Regions from separate parts of the Streptomyces coelicoflavus genome, predicted to be linked through region 3. Evidence: riboswitches for the same ligand, from Rfam matches in the RefSeq annotation. Region 3 holds a riboswitch; each other region holds the start of a gene.

What was found. A riboswitch is a leader RNA that binds a small molecule or an ion and turns the genes downstream of it on or off. The one in region 3 is predicted to bind cyclic di-AMP.
Region 1: it holds a riboswitch for cyclic di-AMP, as region 3 does, so the genes downstream of both, OHA99_RS08820 (M23 family metallopeptidase) here and OHA99_RS19850 (M23 family metallopeptidase) in region 3, are expected to answer to the same signal.
Region 2: it holds a riboswitch for cyclic di-AMP, as region 3 does, so the genes downstream of both, OHA99_RS15295 (transglycosylase SLT domain-containing protein) here and OHA99_RS19850 (M23 family metallopeptidase) in region 3, are expected to answer to the same signal.
Region 4: it holds a riboswitch for cyclic di-AMP, as region 3 does, so the genes downstream of both, rpfA (resuscitation-promoting factor protein RpfA) here and OHA99_RS19850 (M23 family metallopeptidase) in region 3, are expected to answer to the same signal.

What each region holds. Positions count from the first base shown of each region.
Region 1 covers NZ_CP108218.1:2,048,559-2,052,762, reverse strand. The annotation lists gene OHA99_RS08830 (pitrilysin family protein) at 1-405, shown strand, start outside; gene OHA99_RS08825 (pitrilysin family protein) at 402-1,790, shown strand; cyclic di-AMP (ydaO/yuaA leader) riboswitch at 1,982-2,146, shown strand; gene OHA99_RS08820 (M23 family metallopeptidase) at 2,158-2,922, shown strand; gene OHA99_RS08815 (GntR family transcriptional regulator) at 3,054-3,749, shown strand; gene OHA99_RS08810 (HPr family phosphocarrier protein) at 3,927-4,204, opposite strand, start outside.
Region 2 covers NZ_CP108218.1:3,462,887-3,467,090, forward strand. The annotation lists gene OHA99_RS15285 (LolA family protein) at 1-301, opposite strand, end outside; gene OHA99_RS15290 (polyprenyl synthetase family protein) at 641-1,651, opposite strand; cyclic di-AMP (ydaO/yuaA leader) riboswitch at 2,376-2,544, shown strand; gene OHA99_RS15295 (transglycosylase SLT domain-containing protein) at 2,549-3,049, shown strand; gene OHA99_RS15300 (HAD family hydrolase) at 3,154-3,963, opposite strand.
Region 3 covers NZ_CP108218.1:4,465,054-4,469,257, forward strand. The annotation lists gene OHA99_RS19845 (PP2C family protein-serine/threonine phosphatase) at 166-1,377, shown strand; cyclic di-AMP (ydaO/yuaA leader) riboswitch at 1,602-1,758, shown strand; gene OHA99_RS19850 (M23 family metallopeptidase) at 1,770-2,819, shown strand; gene OHA99_RS19855 (aldo/keto reductase) at 2,957-3,901, shown strand; gene OHA99_RS19860 (PrsW family intramembrane metalloprotease) at 3,924-4,204, opposite strand, start outside.
Region 4 covers NZ_CP108218.1:4,991,513-4,995,716, reverse strand. The annotation lists gene divIC (cell division protein DivIC) at 1-87, opposite strand, end outside; gene eno (phosphopyruvate hydratase) at 236-1,516, opposite strand; gene rpfA (resuscitation-promoting factor protein RpfA) at 1,789-2,517, opposite strand; cyclic di-AMP (ydaO/yuaA leader) riboswitch at 2,521-2,687, opposite strand; gene OHA99_RS22290 (transglycosylase family protein) at 2,871-3,908, opposite strand; gene OHA99_RS22285 (cytochrome P450) at 4,052-4,204, opposite strand, start outside.

The DNA.
Region 1 (4,204 bases), 2.4 Mb from region 3:
TGGCTGGACGTGAAGACGTCCGGTGACGTCGAGGTGCCGGTCATCGAGACCGCCGTCGACGAGGAGCTGGCCCGCTTCGCCGAGGAGGGCCCCACGGCCGAGGAGATGGAGCGCGCCCAGGCCCAGCTGGAGCGCGAGTGGCTGGACCGCCTGGGCACGGTCGCCGGCCGCGCCGACGAACTGTGCCGGTACGCCGTGCTGTTCGGCGACCCGCAGCTCGCCCTCACCGCCGTGCGGCGGGTGCTCGAGGTGACCGCGGAGGAGGTCCAGGAGGTCGCCAAGGCCCGCCTGCGCCCCGACAACCGCGCGGTGCTCGTCTACGAGCCCACCGCACCCGCCGACGAGACCGACGCCGGGACGACCGGCGCCGGCGCCACCGACGAGAACGAGGAGGCGGCCAAGTGACCGAGCTCGCCACCATGGACTTCCACGCGCAGCCGCAGGCCGGCGAGCCCAAGCCCTGGGCGTTCCCCGCCCCCGGGCGCGGCAGCCTCGCCAACGGCCTCACCGTGCTGCGCTGCCACCGCCCCGGCCAGCAGGTCGTCGCCGTCGAGGTGCTCCTCGACGCGCCCCTGGACGCCGAACCGGCCGGTCTCGACGGCGTCGCCACCATCATGGCGCGCGCCTTCTCCGAGGGCACCGACAAGCACTCCGCCGAGGACTTCGCCGCCGAGCTGGAGCGCTGCGGCGCCACCCTGGACGCGCACGCCGACCACCCCGGTGTCCGGCTGAGCCTGGAGGTGCCCGCCTCGCGCCTCGCCAAGGCCCTCGGCCTGCTCGCCGACGCCCTCAGGGCACCCGCCTTCGCCGACGGCGAGGTCGAACGGCTGGTGCGCAACCGGCTCGACGAGATCCCGCACGAGCTGGCCAACCCCGCCCGCCGCGCCGCCAAGGAGCTCTCCAAGGAGCTGTTCCCGGCCGACGCGCGCATGTCCCGCCCGCGCCAGGGCACCGAGGAGACGGTCGCGGCCGTCGACGCGGCGGCCGTACGCGCCTTCTACGAGCGGCACGTACGCCCCGCCACGGCCACCGCCGTGGTCGTCGGCGACCTCACCGGCGTCGACCTCGACGCGCTGCTCGGCGACACCCTCGGCGCGTGGACCGGTTCGACCGCCGAGCCGCGCCCCGTGCCCCCGGTGACCGCCGACGACCGGGGCCGGGTCGTCATCGTCGACCGTCCCGGCGCCGTCCAGACGCAGTTGCTGATCGGCCGCACCGGCGCCGACCGGCACGACCGCGTGTGGCCCGCGCAGGTGCTCGGCACCTACTGCCTCGGCGGCACCCTCACCTCGCGCCTGGACCGCGTCCTGCGCGAGGAGAAGGGCTACACCTACGGCGTCCGGGCGTTCGGCCAGGTCCTGCGCTCCGCGCCGGACGGCACGGGCGCCGCGATGCTCGCCATCAGCGGCTCCGTCGACACGCCCAACACCGGTCCCGCGCTCGACGACCTGTGGACGGTGCTGCGCAAGCTCGCCGCCGAGGGGCTCACCGACGCCGAGCGCGACGTGGCCGTGCAGAACCTGGTGGGCGTGGCACCGTTGAAGTACGAGACGGCGGCGGCCGTGGCGAGCACGCTGGCCGACCAGGTCGAGCAGCACCTGTCCGACGACTTCCAGGCGACGCTCTACCGTCAACTGGCCGCCACGGGCACCGTGGAGGCCACGGCCGCGGTCGTGAACGCCTTCCCGGTGGACCGCCTCGTGACGGTCCTCGTCGGCGACGCGGCGCAGATCAAGGCGCCCGTCGAGGCCCTCGGCATCGGTGAAGTCACCGTGGTGGCCGCCGAGTAGCGGCACGCGCGCGCGGCGGCCCTGGTGACCGGAGCGTCACCAGGGCCGCCGTATGTCCGGATTGGGGCAGTGGTTGCCCGTCTGCCCTGTGGCGTGCGCTACAAAAAGCCTGTTGCGTTTGAGGATTGAACGCAGCCGCGTTTAGCGTCTTCCGGGCTGTTCGTCAGGCAGTGCGCCGCATCCGCGGCACCGGACAGTCATCGCCGAGTCCCCGTACGGCGCGAGCCAGGGGAGCCGGGGACCCATCGCAGTCCCTGGGGTGAATCGGACGCCCGCGCGCACCGCGAGGGGGTCCGTAGGAGACCTTCCACCTCCGAACCCGTCAGCTAACCCGGTAGGCGAGAGGGAAGGAAAGGACAAGCCCTACATGGCGTTCACGCGCGCCACCGGGAAGCACCGCCGTACCGGCCGGGTGCACCGCACCACCGCCCGCGCGGCGGGAGTCGCGGCCCTCGCCACCACCGGCGTCGTCGGCACCCTCGCGGCTCCGGCGCTCGCCGCCGAGGCCGAGGTGGAGCAGAGCGGGATCACCCCGGTCGTCACCATCGGCGACGCCATAGCCGACGAGATCGACGCCCAGGCCGTCGCCCAGCAGCAGGCGGCCGTGGACGCCGCCGCCCGCGAGGCGGCCCGGGAAGCGGCCCGCGAGCGGGCGGCCGAGGCGGCCAAGGAGGCGCGCGAGGCCAAGGAGCGCGCCGCGCGGGAGGCGGAGCGCGAGCGCCTCAACACCTTCGTCGCGCCGATCACCGCCTCCTACGTCTCCACCGCGTACCAGGCCGGCAGCTCCCTGTGGTCCTCCGGCAGCCACACCGGCATCGACTTCCACGCCTCCAGCGGCACGTCCGTGCACTCCGTCGGCGTCGGCACCGTCGTCGAGGCCGGCTGGGGCGGGGCGTACGGCAACCAGGTGGTGATCCGGATGCACGACGGCACGTACACGCAGTACGGGCACCTGTCGTCGATCGGTGTCTCGGTCGGCCAGTCGGTCGAGCCCGGCCAGCAGATCGGCGTCTCGGGTGCCACCGGCAACGTCACCGGACCGCACCTGCACTTCGAGGCCCGTACGAGCCCCGAGTACGGCTCGGACATGGACCCCGTCGCCTACCTCCGCTCCCACGGCGTGAACATCTGACGGCCGCCGCATCCGAAAAGCCCCGACTCCGTGATTCGGGGCTTTTCGCATTCCCCATTCGCTTGATTGGCCTAGAGTCGCTGAAAACGCGTCCATCGTCGACGTTTCAGGGATCAAGGCGGAGGTCGGTCATGTGTATTCCGGCGCATTCTGTGTGTACGGCGATCCGGGACGACATCGTCGCCGGCGTCCACGGTCGCGGGAGCCGGCTCACCGAGGAAATCCTCGCCCGCCGTTACGGCGTCTCGCGCGTCCCCGTCCGCGAGGCCCTGCGCACGCTGGAGGCGGAGGGTTTCGTGGTGACCCGGCGGCACGCGGGCGCGTGCGTCGCGGAACCGACCGAGCGGGAGGCCGCCGACCTGCTGGAGACCCGCACACTCCTGGAACCGCTCGGTGCCTCCCGGGCCGCCCGGCGGCGCACCGAGGCCCACCTCAGGGTGTTGCGCGGCCTGGTCAGGCTGGGGCGGGAGCGGGCCGGACAGGGGGCCGGTGAGGACCTGCGCCCGCTGGGCGGCTGGTTCCACGAGACCCTCGCCCGGGCGGCCGGCAGCCCCTCCCTGGCGGCGCTGCTGACCCAGCTGCGCCACAAGATCGCCTGGATGTACGTCCAGGAGGCCCCGGCCGGGCCGGTGGAGCACTGGGCGGAGCACGGCGCGATCGTCGACGCGGTGGCCCGGGGCGACGGTGACCGCGCGCGGGCGCTCATGACGCTGCACGCCGAACGGTCGGCGTCGGCGTACCGGCTGCGATTCGCCTCCGGCGGCGGGCGGACGGAGCGTGTGAGGAATGCGCAACATTCCGTAAACACGGCGGGGCTGCCGAAGTAACACGCGTGCCGTACAAAAGGACGGGGAATTCCGGACCGCCTTTTCCGCCGCCCGAAAGAGGGTGTCTGGAAGAGAGCGTCTGAAACAGGGTGCCCGGAAGGGAACGCCCGGAAGAGAAAAGGAGAAAGGCCCGCCCGGTGGTGCCGGCGGGCCTTTCGGTGGTGCTGTCCGTCGGGATCAGACGGTCTCGGGAAGCTCCTCGAGCCCCTCGGCGACCAGCTTCGCCAGCCGGTCCAGGGCGGCCTCCGCGCCCTCGGCGTCGGAGGCGAGGACGATCTCCTCGCCGCCCTGGGCGCCGAGGCCGAGGACGGCCAGCATGGAGGCCGCGTTGACGGGGGACCCGTCGGCCTTGGCGATCGTCACCGGGACGCCTGTGGCCGTGGCGGCTCGGACGAAGATGGAGGCGGGGCGGGCGTGGAGACCCTCGGCCCAGCCGACGTTGACGCGGCGCTCAG
Region 2 (4,204 bases), 1.0 Mb from region 3:
CGGACATCAGGCCGCTCTCCAGGCCGCCGAGGTCCGGCAGGCCCAGGTCGGTGTTGATGCGCACCGTGCCGGACAGCTGCTGCACGTCCGACTGGGCGATCTTCTCGATGAGCTGCTCCGCGGTGACCTTCGGCAGGTCGGGGTCCCCGGAGTCGGCGAGCGCGGGCACGAGCCCGATCGTCGCGGCCGCCACTCCCACCACCGCGACCGGGACGACGTACCGCGCGGCTTTGCGCCGTCCGGCGCGCGGCTCCTCGCCCTCCCCGGCGGTCCTGTTGTCGTCGGAATCGATCGGTGCCATGTGTGCCCTACCTCCGTCGTCGGCGGCGGCTGTCTCGCGACCTCGCACTTGTTCACCCGTCAGCCGCCATTCTCACCCGAATCGGTGAGGATTGGTGTTTTTCCGTGGTGTCCATCTGACCAAATCGGGGGAGCACAAGCGTCAGACCGCGGGCTCAACTCCGCGTACTCCTGCGGGATGACACGGAGGGGCGGCGGCTCCGCCTGCCCGTAGGGGTCGGGTACGGCGCCCGGCGGACGGCACCCGACGGACGGCACGCCGCAGACGGCACGCGTTCCGACGGCACGCGGCAGACGCGCACGCCGCGCGGGGGCGGTGGTCGGCGGGGCGGCGGGGTGGTCACCCGGCCCGGTGGACCACCGCGTCGCACAGCTCCACCAGCGCGGCCTTCGCGTCGCACTCCCGCAGCGGGGCCAGCGCGGCGCGGGCCTCCTTGGCGTACCGGACGGTGTCCCGGCGGGCCTGCTCCAGCGCGGGGTGGGCGCGCAGCAGGCGCAGCGCCTCGGCATGCCGGGCGTCGTCGCTCAGGTCGGAGTCGAGCAGCTCGCACAGGGCGAGGTCCTCGGCGAGCCCCAGCCGGGCCGCCCGCTCGCGCAGCCGCAGTACGGGAAGGGTGGGGATGCCCTCGCGCAGGTCCGTGCCGGGCGTCTTGCCGGACTCGTCGGAGTCGGAGGCGATGTCCAGGACGTCGTCCGCGAGCTGGAAGGCGACGCCGAGCCGCTCTCCGTACTGGGTCAGCACGTCCACCACCGTCTCGTCGGCGCCGGACATCATCGCGCCGAACCGGCAGGAGACCGCCACCAGCGAGCCCGTCTTGCCGCCCAGCACGTCGAGGTAGTGGTCGACCGGGTCGCGGCCGTCCTGCGGCCCCGCCGTCTCCAGGATCTGACCGGTGACCAGCCGCTCGAACGCGAGGGCCTGCACGCGGACCGCCTCGGGCCCGAGGTCGGCGAGGATCTGCGAGGCGCGGGCGAAGAGGAAGTCACCGGTGAGGACCGCGACCGAGTTGCCCCAGCGGGTGTTCGCACTGGACACCCCGCGCCGCACGGCGGCCTCGTCCATCACGTCGTCGTGGTAGAGCGTGGCGAGGTGGGTCAGCTCCACGACCACGGCCGAGGGCACGATCCCGGGCGCGTAGGGGTCGCCGAACTGGGCCGAGAGCATCACCAGCAGCGGCCGGAACCGTTTCCCGCCGGCCCGCACCAGGTGCTGGGCGGCCTCCGTGATGAACGGCACCTCGCTTTTGGTTGCCTCAAGCAACCCTTCCTCGACAGCAACCAATCCGGCCTGGACATCGGCTTCCAGAGCCTGGTCCCGCACGCTCAGCCCGAACGGCCCGACGACGGTCACGAGGGGTCTCCTGTCTGCTGGTGTCTACTGGCGATTACCTGGTTTGTCGATAGGTCGCTGCCACCACTCAAGTCAGCGTATCCGGTCACGTTTCGATCACCGCTAGCGCCCACGGTTACAGGCCGGTCGGTATCGGATCATGAACGGTATGTTTTTGATCAGGTGATATGAGCAGATTTTGATAGATATCGCCAGAGGGAGCGGGGTCGAACCCGGGGCGGCGGCCAGGCCGGAAACCGCCGTCCAAGATCCCATCACTCCCCCCAACGGCCCGCACTCCGAGAACGTCACCCAATCGACATCCACACCCGCGCTCACATCCGCACCCACGCCCGCAGCGCCGCGCCCACGCCCCTCCGCTCCCTCCGCCCTCCGCGCCACCCTCCACTCCCGCTTCCCCCTCCTCTTCGCCCGACACCCGAAGCCGTCCCCGCTCGTGGCCGGTTGGCGAATGATTGAGGTTAATGCCCGTTTTGCCGTGCTTGTTGAGGCCAGTGAGTTGGCTCACTCCGATCCGCCCCCAGGCAACCTCGCCACAACCTGTGCCCTCCCTTTGCCCCGCAAGCCAGTTGGGGCTTGGCAGCAGCAAAGGATCAAGAGCCTCAAACAGCTCAGACCAAGGTCAACAGGCACGTTAGGTGATTCCTGCACTTGTTCCGGACATGTGCTCTCGCATACGTTCCCGGCCTGTCGGGTGGACGCCGAATCCTGCCACCGCCCGTCGCACAGTCATCCACCCAACAAACTCGCAGGCAGGAGCGGGGGACCCAGGTAAGTCGCCGCACCGGTCACCACCGGAGCGGCTCGGGGTGAAGCCGTACCCGTCAGGGCACGGCCGGGCACCTCCCCGCCCGAACCCGACAGCTCACCTCGCAGGCGTCAGGAGAGGGACACCGCATGTCTGCCAACGGTCAGAACCGTCACGCCCGTACCGGCCGCCTCGCCCGCAAGCTCGCCGTGGCCGGCACCGGTGCCGCGGTGCTCGCGCTGCCGCTCATCGGCGCCGCCACCGCGTCCGCGGCCACCCCGGCCGCCGCCACGACCACGACCACGACCGCCGCCACGGCGACGTCGTACCCGGACAACCTCGACGGCTGGATCCGCGAGTCGCTCGACATCATGGCGCAGCACGGCATCCCCGGGACCTACGACGGCATTTACCGCAACATCATGCGGGAGTCGTCCGGCAACCCGCTCGCCATCAACAACTGGGACATCAACGCCATCAACGGCACCCCGTCCAAGGGCCTGCTCCAGGTGATCGACCCGACCTTCCAGGCGTACCACGTGCCCGGCACCTCCTGGGACCCGTACGACCCGGTCGCCAACATCACCGCCGCCTGCAACTACGCGGCCGACCGCTACGGCTCGATGGACAACGTCTTCAGCGCGTACTGAGCCGCTGCGGCGCGTACCAAGCCGTACCGCCGCGTTGGTGCCGCGGGAGCGCCGCGCCAGTACTGCGGGAGTACCGCGGGAATAACGCGCCAGTACCGCGGTGACTAAGAAGTACCGAAGATCCTCTCGAGGACGACGGCCACGCCGTCGTCCTCGTTCGTCGTGGTGACCTCGTCGGCCACCGCCTTGAGTTCGGGGTGGGCGCCGGCCATGGCGACGCCGTGGGCCGCCCACTGGAACATGGGGATGTCGTTGGGCATGTCCCCGAAGGCGATCGTCCGCTCCCGCCGAAGGCCCAGGTGTTCGGCGGCCAGCGCCAGGCCGGTCGCCTTGGTGATGCCGCACGGCTGGAGCTCCACCGTCCCCGGCCCCGACATGGTGACCGTCGCGAGGGAACCGACCACCGCACGCGCCGTCGCCGCCAACTCGTCGTCGGTCAGGTCGGGGTGGCGCAGCAGCACCTTGCTGATCGGCGTGGCCCACAGCTCCTCGCGCCGCTCCACACGCACCGCGGGCAGGGTGGGGTGGGGCATCAGGTAGCCCGGCTCGATGAGCGTCAGCCCGTCGACCCCGTCCTGGTCGACGGCGGCGTGCACCTGCCCCACCTCGGCCTCGATCTTGCCGAGGGCGGTCTCGGCCAGCTCCCGGTCCAGGGTGACCGACCACAGCATCCGGTGCGCGCCGGCGTCGTACACCTGCGCGCCCTGGCCGCACACCGCGAGCCCCCGGCAGCCGAGGCGGTCGAGCAGGGAACGCACCCGGGGGGCCGGCCGCCCCGTCACCACCAGGTGCCGCGCACCCGCCCCGGCGACGCGCGCCAGCGCGGCCAGCGACCGTTCGGAGACGGTGTCGTCGCCGCGGAGCAGCGTGCCGTCCAGGTCGGTGGCGACGAGTGAATATGCGGTGCGGTCCATGATCAGAGAATACGGACACCGCACCCGTCCGACTCACCCGCGACCGCTTCCGAACGAGGACGTAGTGAGTGCGCTCGAACCCGTACGCGGATGCACGCGGACGCCCGATCATGCCCACATCCTCGTCGCACTTCCTTTTGTTCCCCTTCCCGCTGCCGCCGTGCCCTCGACCGGCCCGAGGCGGGGCAGTGGCTGCCCAAGACCGGTGGGTCACCCGTAACGTGTGGCCCGACCACGTGTC
Region 3 (4,204 bases):
GCGTTTCCGGTGCGTTTCCGCTGCGTTCCTCCCGGACGTGCCCGTCATCCGGTCGGCCCCTCACCGCTCGCCACCCGCCCCCGTCCCCGGAAACCTGGAGTCCAGGACGGCAAGCGGCGCGCGGACGTGCGGGGTGGCGGGAGACGAGTGGTGCGGCCTGGTGACGTGGACGACGAGGGAGTGGCCGCCAGGGCCGGCGGCCGGCTCCCCGGTGATCCCGTGCCCGACCCGGGCCTCGGAGGCGAGGAGCCGCCCTCCGGCCCGCCGCCGCGCCGCCGGACCGGCTACGGACGCGCCTTCGTGCACGCGCTCCCCGTGCTGCTGATCGCCGTCGCCATCCTGTACGACATCTTCACGCCGAGGTACTTCACCGCCGGCCCCCTCTACACGGCCGCGCCCCTGGTCGCCGCCCCGCTCTACTCGCGGCGCGGCACCGCGCTCACCGGCGTTGCCGTGGTCGTGTCGGTCATCGGGCTGCAGATCGGCAAGGGCGTCATCCACTACGTCGACTCCCTCACCGAGCTGATCACCATCGCGACGGTCGCCGTGCTCGCCGTCCTCGTGAACGGCATGGTCCGGCGCAGCAGCGAGCGTCTCGTCTCCGTCCGCGAGATCGCCGAGGCCGCCCAGCGCGCCGTGCTGCCCGAACCCGCCGAGCGCATCGGGGGTTTCGAGATCGCCGTCTGCTACGAGGCCGCGCAGGCCGACGCCTTCATCGGCGGTGACCTGTACGCCGTGCAGGACAGCGCCCGCGGCGTCCGGCTCATCGTCGGCGACGTGCGCGGCAAGGGCATGGGCGCGGTCGCCGCCGTCGCCGTGGTGATCGGCGCCTTCCGGGAGGCCGCCGAGCAGGAGGCGACGCTGGAGGCGGTGGCGCAGCGCCTGGAGCGGGCGCTGGCGCGCGAGGGCACCCGGCGCGACGGGCTGGACGCCTTCGAGGGCTTCACCACCGCTCTCCTCGCCGAACTCCCGCACGGCGACGGGACCGTACGCATCGTCAACCGCGGCCATCCGCCACCCCTGCTGCTGTATTCCGACGGGACCCTGGACACGCTGCCCGCCCGCGAGTCGGCGCTGCCGCTCGGCATGGGAGACCTGGGCGTGTGGCCCGACCGGGCGGAGGAGGCCGACTTCCCCGGTGGGGCCACACTGCTGCTCTACACCGACGGGCTGACCGAAGCCCGGGACGCCAGGGGCGAGTTCTACGATCCGCAGACGCGGCTGGCCGGCCATGTCTTCCGGCATCCGGTGACGCTGCTCGACACCCTCGCCGAGGACGTGCGCCGGCACTCCGGGGGCGGCATGGCGGACGACATGGCGCTGCTCGCCGTACGGCGGCCCCGGCGCGGTGACCATGATCATTGTCACGAGACGTGACGGCCCGACCCCCCTCCGCATAACAACTGATACACCGTCAGAAGAAAGTGGCGTGAAGGGGAATACTGAGGGCGGGTCAACTCGTCCGGTTTTCACCGGTCGTGAGGGGTGCGTCCCGGCCGTTTTCGTTAATGATCAAGCGGAACGGCTTGGATTCCGGGCCTCGCGTCTATTAACGTTCGATAACGCAGCGCGGTCGTCCCAGCCGTCACAGAAGGCGGCTCCGTGCGCACGCGCCGAATCCCGCAAGGGAACCGGGGAACCACCACATTGGGGTGAATCGGGCGTCTGGCACCGTGGAAACACGGTCGGCAGACACCCGTAGGAGACCTTCCTGCTCCGAACCCGTCAGCTAACCCGGTAGGCGAAAGGAAGGAAAGGAGTACGCCCACGTGGCGTCCAACCGGCCTGCCCCCGAGGCCCCGTACGTGCCCACCGGGCACGGCACCGACACCTTCGGCTACGACGCCCCCCGCGCCGAAGAGGGCCCCTGGGAGGAGTGGAACCCCACCGCGGAGTCCATCCGTCCCGTGCGCGGCCGGCACCGCGTCGCCAAGCAGCGCGGCGGACTCGCCCGCAGCTCCACCGTCCTCGGCGTAGGCGTCATAGCCGCCGTCGGCGCGGGCGGCATGGCCAGCGCGCAGACCGGCAAGCCGCCGGTGTCCATCTCCATGCCGGACCTGCCGAACGTGGGCTCGCTCATGCCCGGCGGCGACGAGGAGCCGGAGCCCGAGGGTTCCGCCACCCCGCTCAGCGGCATCACCCAGGCCGTCGCCGCGGACACCGCGCAGGGCGCGGACTCCACCGGTGCCGGCGCCGGTGAGTCGCTGCGGGCCCGGATCATGGCGCAGGCCGAGCAGCAGCAGGCCCAGGTCGAGACCAAGGCCGCCGCCGAGGCGCAGGCCGCGGCCGAGAAGAAGGCCCAGGAAGCCGCCGCCAAGGCCGCGAAGGAGGCCGAGGCCAAGGCCGCCGCCGCCAAGAAGAAGGCGGAGGAGGAGGCCGCGAAGAAGGCCGAGGCCGAGCGGCTCGCGAAGCTGGCCAAGCAGTTCACGCTGCCGACCTCCTCGTACACGATCTCCTCGACCTTCAACCAGGCCGGCTCCCTGTGGGCCTCCGGCCACCACACCGGCCTCGACTTCGCCGCCCCCACGGGCACCCTGCTCAAGGCGGTGCACAGCGGCACGATCACGTCGGCCGGCTGGGACGGTTCGTACGGCTACAAGACCGTGCTCACCCTCGACGACGGCACCGAACTCTGGTACGCGCACCAGTCGTCCATCAACGTCAGCGTCGGCCAGAAGGTCACCACCGGGGACGTCATCGGCCGCGTCGGCGCCACCGGCAACGTCACCGGCGCCCACCTGCACCTCGAGGTCCACACCGGCGACGGCTCGGGCATCGACCCGATGGCCTGGCTCCAGAGCAAGGGCCTCACCCCCTGAGGCACCTCGCCCCTTGACCCGCCCCGCCGAGCCCCGGCGGTCCTGACGGCAACCCCCCGACGTCAGGGCTGCCGGTTTGCGGCGTTTTTGCGCGGGTGCCGGAATGCTCTGCTCCGCCGCGGTCGTTGATCCTCTACATGACTTCTCTGCGCAAGCTCGGCTCCTCCGACCTCGAGGTCTTCCCCCTCGCCCTCGGCGGCAACGTCTTCGGCTGGACCGCCGACCAGGACACGTCCTTCGCCGTCCTCGACGCCTACACGGCGGCGGGCGGCAACTTCGTCGACACCGCCGATTCCTACTCCGCCTGGGTCGACGGCAACAGCGGCGGCGAGTCCGAGACCGTCCTCGGCAAGTGGCTCGCGGCCCGCGGCAACCGTGACGACGTCGTCCTCGCCACCAAGGTCAGCCAGCACCCCGAGTACCCCGGCCTGTCCGCCGCGAACATCAGGGCCGCCGCCGACGCCTCGCTGCGCCGCCTGGGCACCGACCACATCGACCTCTACTACACCCACTTCGACAAGCCCGAGGTGCCGGTCGAGGAGATCATCGGCGCCCTCGACGAGCTGGTGAGGGCCGGCAAGGTGCGGCACATCGCCGCCTCCAACATCTCCGCCGAGCGGCTCGCGGCGTCCCTGGAGTTCTCCGACCGCGAGGGCCTGGCCCGGTACGTCGCCCTCCAGCCGCACTACAACCTGGTCTCCCGCGACACCTACGAGGGCGGACTCGGCGACCTCGCCGAGCGGACCGGTCTCGCCGCCGTCCCGTACTACGCCCTCGCGGCCGGCTTCCTCACCGGCAAGTACCGCCCCGGCACGGCCGTGGACAGCCCGCGGGCCGGCGGTGCCGCCAAGCACCTGGAGAGCGAGCGCGGGCGCCGGGTGCTCGCCGCCCTGGACGAGATCGCCGAGGCCCACGACGCTCCCGTCGCCACGGTCGCCCTCGCCTGGCTGGCCGGCCGGCCGACGGTGGCGGCCCCGATCGCCTCCGCGCGCACGGTGGAGCAACTGCCGGCACTGCTGGGCGTGGCCGAGCTGAACCTGACGGAGGACGAGGCCGAGCGGCTCACACGGGCGTCCGCCTGAGGGGCGGCCGGACGACGCGGGCCTACGGCCGGTAGGGGCCGGGCGGCGTGTACGGCGCGTGCTGCGGAGAGGGCGGCGCGTACTGCGGGTACGGGGCGTGCGGCGCCTGCGGGTGGTGCGGCGGGTGCGGGCCGTACGGCCGGTACGGGGGGTGCGCCGTCGCGTACCCGTACGCACCCTGCGCCCCGTAGCCGTACCCGTACGCCCACGGGGGCACCGGCCGCGGCGCGGGCGCCGGGGGTGCGGTGGCCCGGGCGGCGTGGTCCAGCGCCGGACGGGCCACGCCTCGCAGGCTCCACAGGG
Region 4 (4,204 bases), 530 kb from region 3:
CGAGCGGTAGACCCGGGCCGCGGTCTGCTCCCCGATGATCCGGATCCTGGTCGCGGTGGAGAAACGGTCCCGGTCCTTCACCGCCATGTGCCGCCTCCGCCTTCGTGCGTCGTCCTGCCTGCGTCGTCCTGCCTGCGTCGTCCGCATACGTGCGTACGTCCCCGCACACGGTACGGGACCGGGTACGGGGACGTACGTACGACGCTGCCTCTTACGGGGCCTTACCGGGTGGTGCTCAGCCCTTGAAGCGGGGGAACGCGCTGCGGCCGGCGTACACCGCGGCGTCGTCGAGGATCTCCTCGATGCGCAGCAGCTGGTTGTACTTGGCGACGCGCTCGGAGCGGGCCGGGGCACCGGTCTTGATCTGGCCGCAGTTGGTGGCGACGGCCAGGTCGGCGATGGTGACGTCCTCGGTCTCGCCGGAGCGGTGGGACATCATGCACTTGAAGCCGTTGCGCTGGGCCAGCTCGACGGCGTCCAGGGTCTCGGTCAGCGAGCCGATCTGGTTGACCTTGACCAGCAGGGCGTTGGCCGAGTTCTCCTCGATGCCGCGGGCCAGGCGCTCCGGGTTGGTGACGAACAGGTCGTCGCCGACGAGCTGGACCTTGTCACCGAGCTTGGCGGTGATGGTCTTCCAGCCGTCCCAGTCGTCCTCGAACAGCGGGTCCTCGATGGAGACCAGCGGGTACGCCTCGACCAGCTCGGCGTAGTACTCGGTCATCTCGGCGGCGGTGCGCTCCTTGCCCTCGAAGGAGTAGGAGCCGTCCTTGTAGAACTCGGACGCGGCGACGTCGAGCGCCAGGGCGATCTGCTCGCCGGGGGTGTAGCCGGCCTCCTTGATCGCCTCGAGGATGAGGTCGAGGGCCTCGCGGTTGGAGCCGAGGTTCGGGGCGAAGCCGCCCTCGTCGCCGAGGCCGGTGGCCAGGCCCTTGTTCTTCAGGACCTTCTTGAGGGTGTGGTAGACCTCGGCGCCCCAGCGCAGGGCCTCGGAGAAGGACTCCGCGCCGATCGGCGCGATCATGAACTCCTGGATGTCCACGTTGGAGTCGGCGTGCGAGCCGCCGTTCAGGATGTTCATCATCGGCACCGGCAGCAGGTGCGCGTTCGGGCCGCCCAGGTAGCGGAAGAGCGGCAGGTCGCTGGCCTCGGAGGCGGCGTGGGCGACGGCGAGGGAGACGCCGAGGATGGCGTTGGCGCCGAGCGAGCCCTTGTTGTCGGTGGCGTCCAGGTCGAACATGGCCTGGTCGATCAGCCGCTGCTCGGTGGCGTCGTAGCCGACCAGCTCCGGGCCGATCTGCTCGATGACGGCCAGCACGGCCTTCTCGACGCCCTTGCCGAGGTAACGGCTCTGGTCGCCGTCACGGAGTTCGATGGCCTCGAAGGCACCGGTGGAGGCGCCGGACGGAACGGCGGCACGACCCGTGCTGCCGTCGTCGAGGCCGACCTCGACCTCGACCGTGGGGTTGCCTCGGGAGTCCAGGATTTCCCGGGCTACGACGACGTCGATGGACGGCACGAGCATCTCCTTCTTCAATGTGACGCTTCGGTGTGACGCGCGGTCCCGCGGGACCGCGGCGGCTCTGCGGGACCGAGCCTAACCGGCCCGGGGCGATCGGCCAGCCGATCGCCCACCCGCTGGACAGAACCGAGAGTAAATTGTTTCCGAACGGAACAAAGACGTTTCCGGAAACCGGGCGGGTACCCCGCGAGACCGGGGCACGAAAAATCCCGCCCCGGTGCGTACGGGGGAACACGCACCGGGGCGGGAGTCGGGGGAGCCGCCGCCCCTTACTTCAGGTGCAGCTGCTGGCCCGGGTAGATCAGGTCGGCGTCGTCGACGATGTCGTCGTTCAGCTTGAACAGCTTCGCCCAGCCGCCCTTGACGTCGTGCTCCTCGGCGATCGAGCTGAGGGTGTCGCCCTTGACGACCTTGTACTCGCCGTCGCCCTTCTCGACCTTCTTGCCGGTCGGGGTGGTGACGGTCTTCTTGGCGGGCTTCTCGGCCTTCGGCTCGGCGGCCGGGCGCTCGGAGGAGCGGGAGGCCTTCTGCTCGGTGGAGCGCTCGGCGGTGGAGCCGCTGCTCTGGCTCTGCGAGCTCTCGGAGCTGGAGGAACCGCTGTCCTCGGAGCCGCCACCGGTGTACGCGGCGCCCGACAGGCCGGTGCCGCAGACCGGCCAGGCACCCTTGCCCTGGCCCGCGAGCACCTTCTCGGCGATCTCGATCTGCTGGGACTTGCTCGCCTGGTCGGCGGAGGAGGCGTACTGCGTACCGCCGTAGGCGGCCCAGGTGGAGGCGGAGAACTGCAGACCGCCGTAGTAACCGTTGCCGGTGTTGATGGACCAGTTGCCGCCGGACTCGCACTGGGCGACGGCGTCCCACTCGGACGCGGTGGCGGCGGAGGCGTTGCCGGCCGCCATCAGCGGGGCGGCGACGGCGGCACCGGTGACGCCGGCGACGGCGATGACACGGGTGGCCTTGGACGGGCGACGGTGCTTGCCCTTGCCGGAAAACAGCATGGTTGATCCCCTCACCGACGCCTGCGAGGTGAGCTGTCGGGTTCGGGCCGGTTGAGTTGCCCGGCCGGGTTCCTCGCGGAACTCGGCTTCACCCCTAGCCGCTCCGGCTCAACTGCCCGGTGCGGCACTTACCTTGGGTCCCCCGCTCCTGCCTGCGGCGCTTGACGCGACGACTGTTCCCGTACGGCCGCTGGCAGGATTCGGCGTTGCGGCTGTCGGGGCCCGCGGTGGCGAGCGGTCATGACCGTAGACACGCGCTCCGCGGATTTTCAAAGACGATCACGGCTTCTGAGACCTATCTCTCACGAGATCCAAAAGGGACATACGGTCTCTAACCGTGACGCGAACTCCCCCTACTTTTCGCCCGATTCGCCCGTGACCGTGAGCGTCTGACCGGGCAGGATGTGGTCCGGGTCGGCGCCGACGACCGTCTTGTTGCCGGCGTACAGCGCGCGCCACCCACCGTCGACCTCAAGGGAGTCGGCGATGGCCCAGAGGTTGTCGCCGGAGCGGACCGTGTACGAGCCGTCCTCGACCTCTCGCGGCTCGCCGTCCCGCGAGGCGTGCCGCCCCGTCGAGTCGTCGTCGCGGCTCCTGTCCGCCGCACCCTCGTCCGCGCTGTCGCCGCGGTGGCGGCCGGAGCCGGACGACCCCTCGGCATCCCGCTGTTCCGCGCCGGCGCCGCGGTCGGATTCGGTGGGTGTGTCCGACTTCGTGGAGGGGGTCACGTCGTCGGGCGCGGCCTCGGAGGGGGCGCCGGAGGACGGCGAAGAAGTGGGCGAAGGGGACGAAGAGGGCGCTCCGGACGCCGACTCGGGAGCGTCGTCCGTGTCGGCCGAGTCGGTCGTACCGGACGACTGGGAGGGCTCGGACGACTCGGGAGACTGCGACGACTCGGGCTTTTCGGTGGTCGTGGGCGATTCGGACGAACCGGAGCCGTCCGTCTCCCCCGACGCGTCCGTGCCCTCCGACGCACCGTCACCGGCCGCGTCCGAGCCGCCGCTCGCGACCCCCGGGCCGTTGCCCAGGCCGGCCAGCAGTCCGCAGGTCGGCCAGGCGGCGATGCCCTGGTCCGCGTGTATCTTCTCGGCGATTCTTATCTGCTGGGAGCGACTGGCCTGGTCGGCGCTGGGCGCGTAGTCCAGACCGCCGTACTGCTCCCAGACCTCCTGCGACAGTTGCAGGCCCCCGTAGTACCCGTTGCCGCTGTTCTGGCTCCAGGCGCCGCCGGTCTCGCACTCGGCGACGCGGTCCCAGTTCGCTCCGTCGGCCGCGTGGGCACCGGTGGCGCCGAGCAGGGGGATCGCGATGGCGGAGCCGGTCACTCCGGCTGCGACGACCAGAGCGGGCGCCTGGCGGGGGCGGCGGTGACGACCGTTCCCGGAGAGCATGCGACGACCTTTCACAAGACGACGGGGACCACGCGGCGGATGACGCTCGACACCACGTTGATCCGTGAACGTATAGGGAGATCATCACTTGTCACAAGTTCATGCCGCGCAGATCACGTGAAGATCACAGAGTTGAGCGCGTGTCACTTTTGCGTCGGCGACGGACCGTTGTCGGCCGATGACGCGGGCGGGGTGAACGACACCGGCAAAGTGCGCAGACCGCGCATGATGAGGCCGCCGCGCCACCGGAGTTCGGCCGGTTCCGCGGCGAGGCGGAGGTCCGGCAGCCGGGTGAG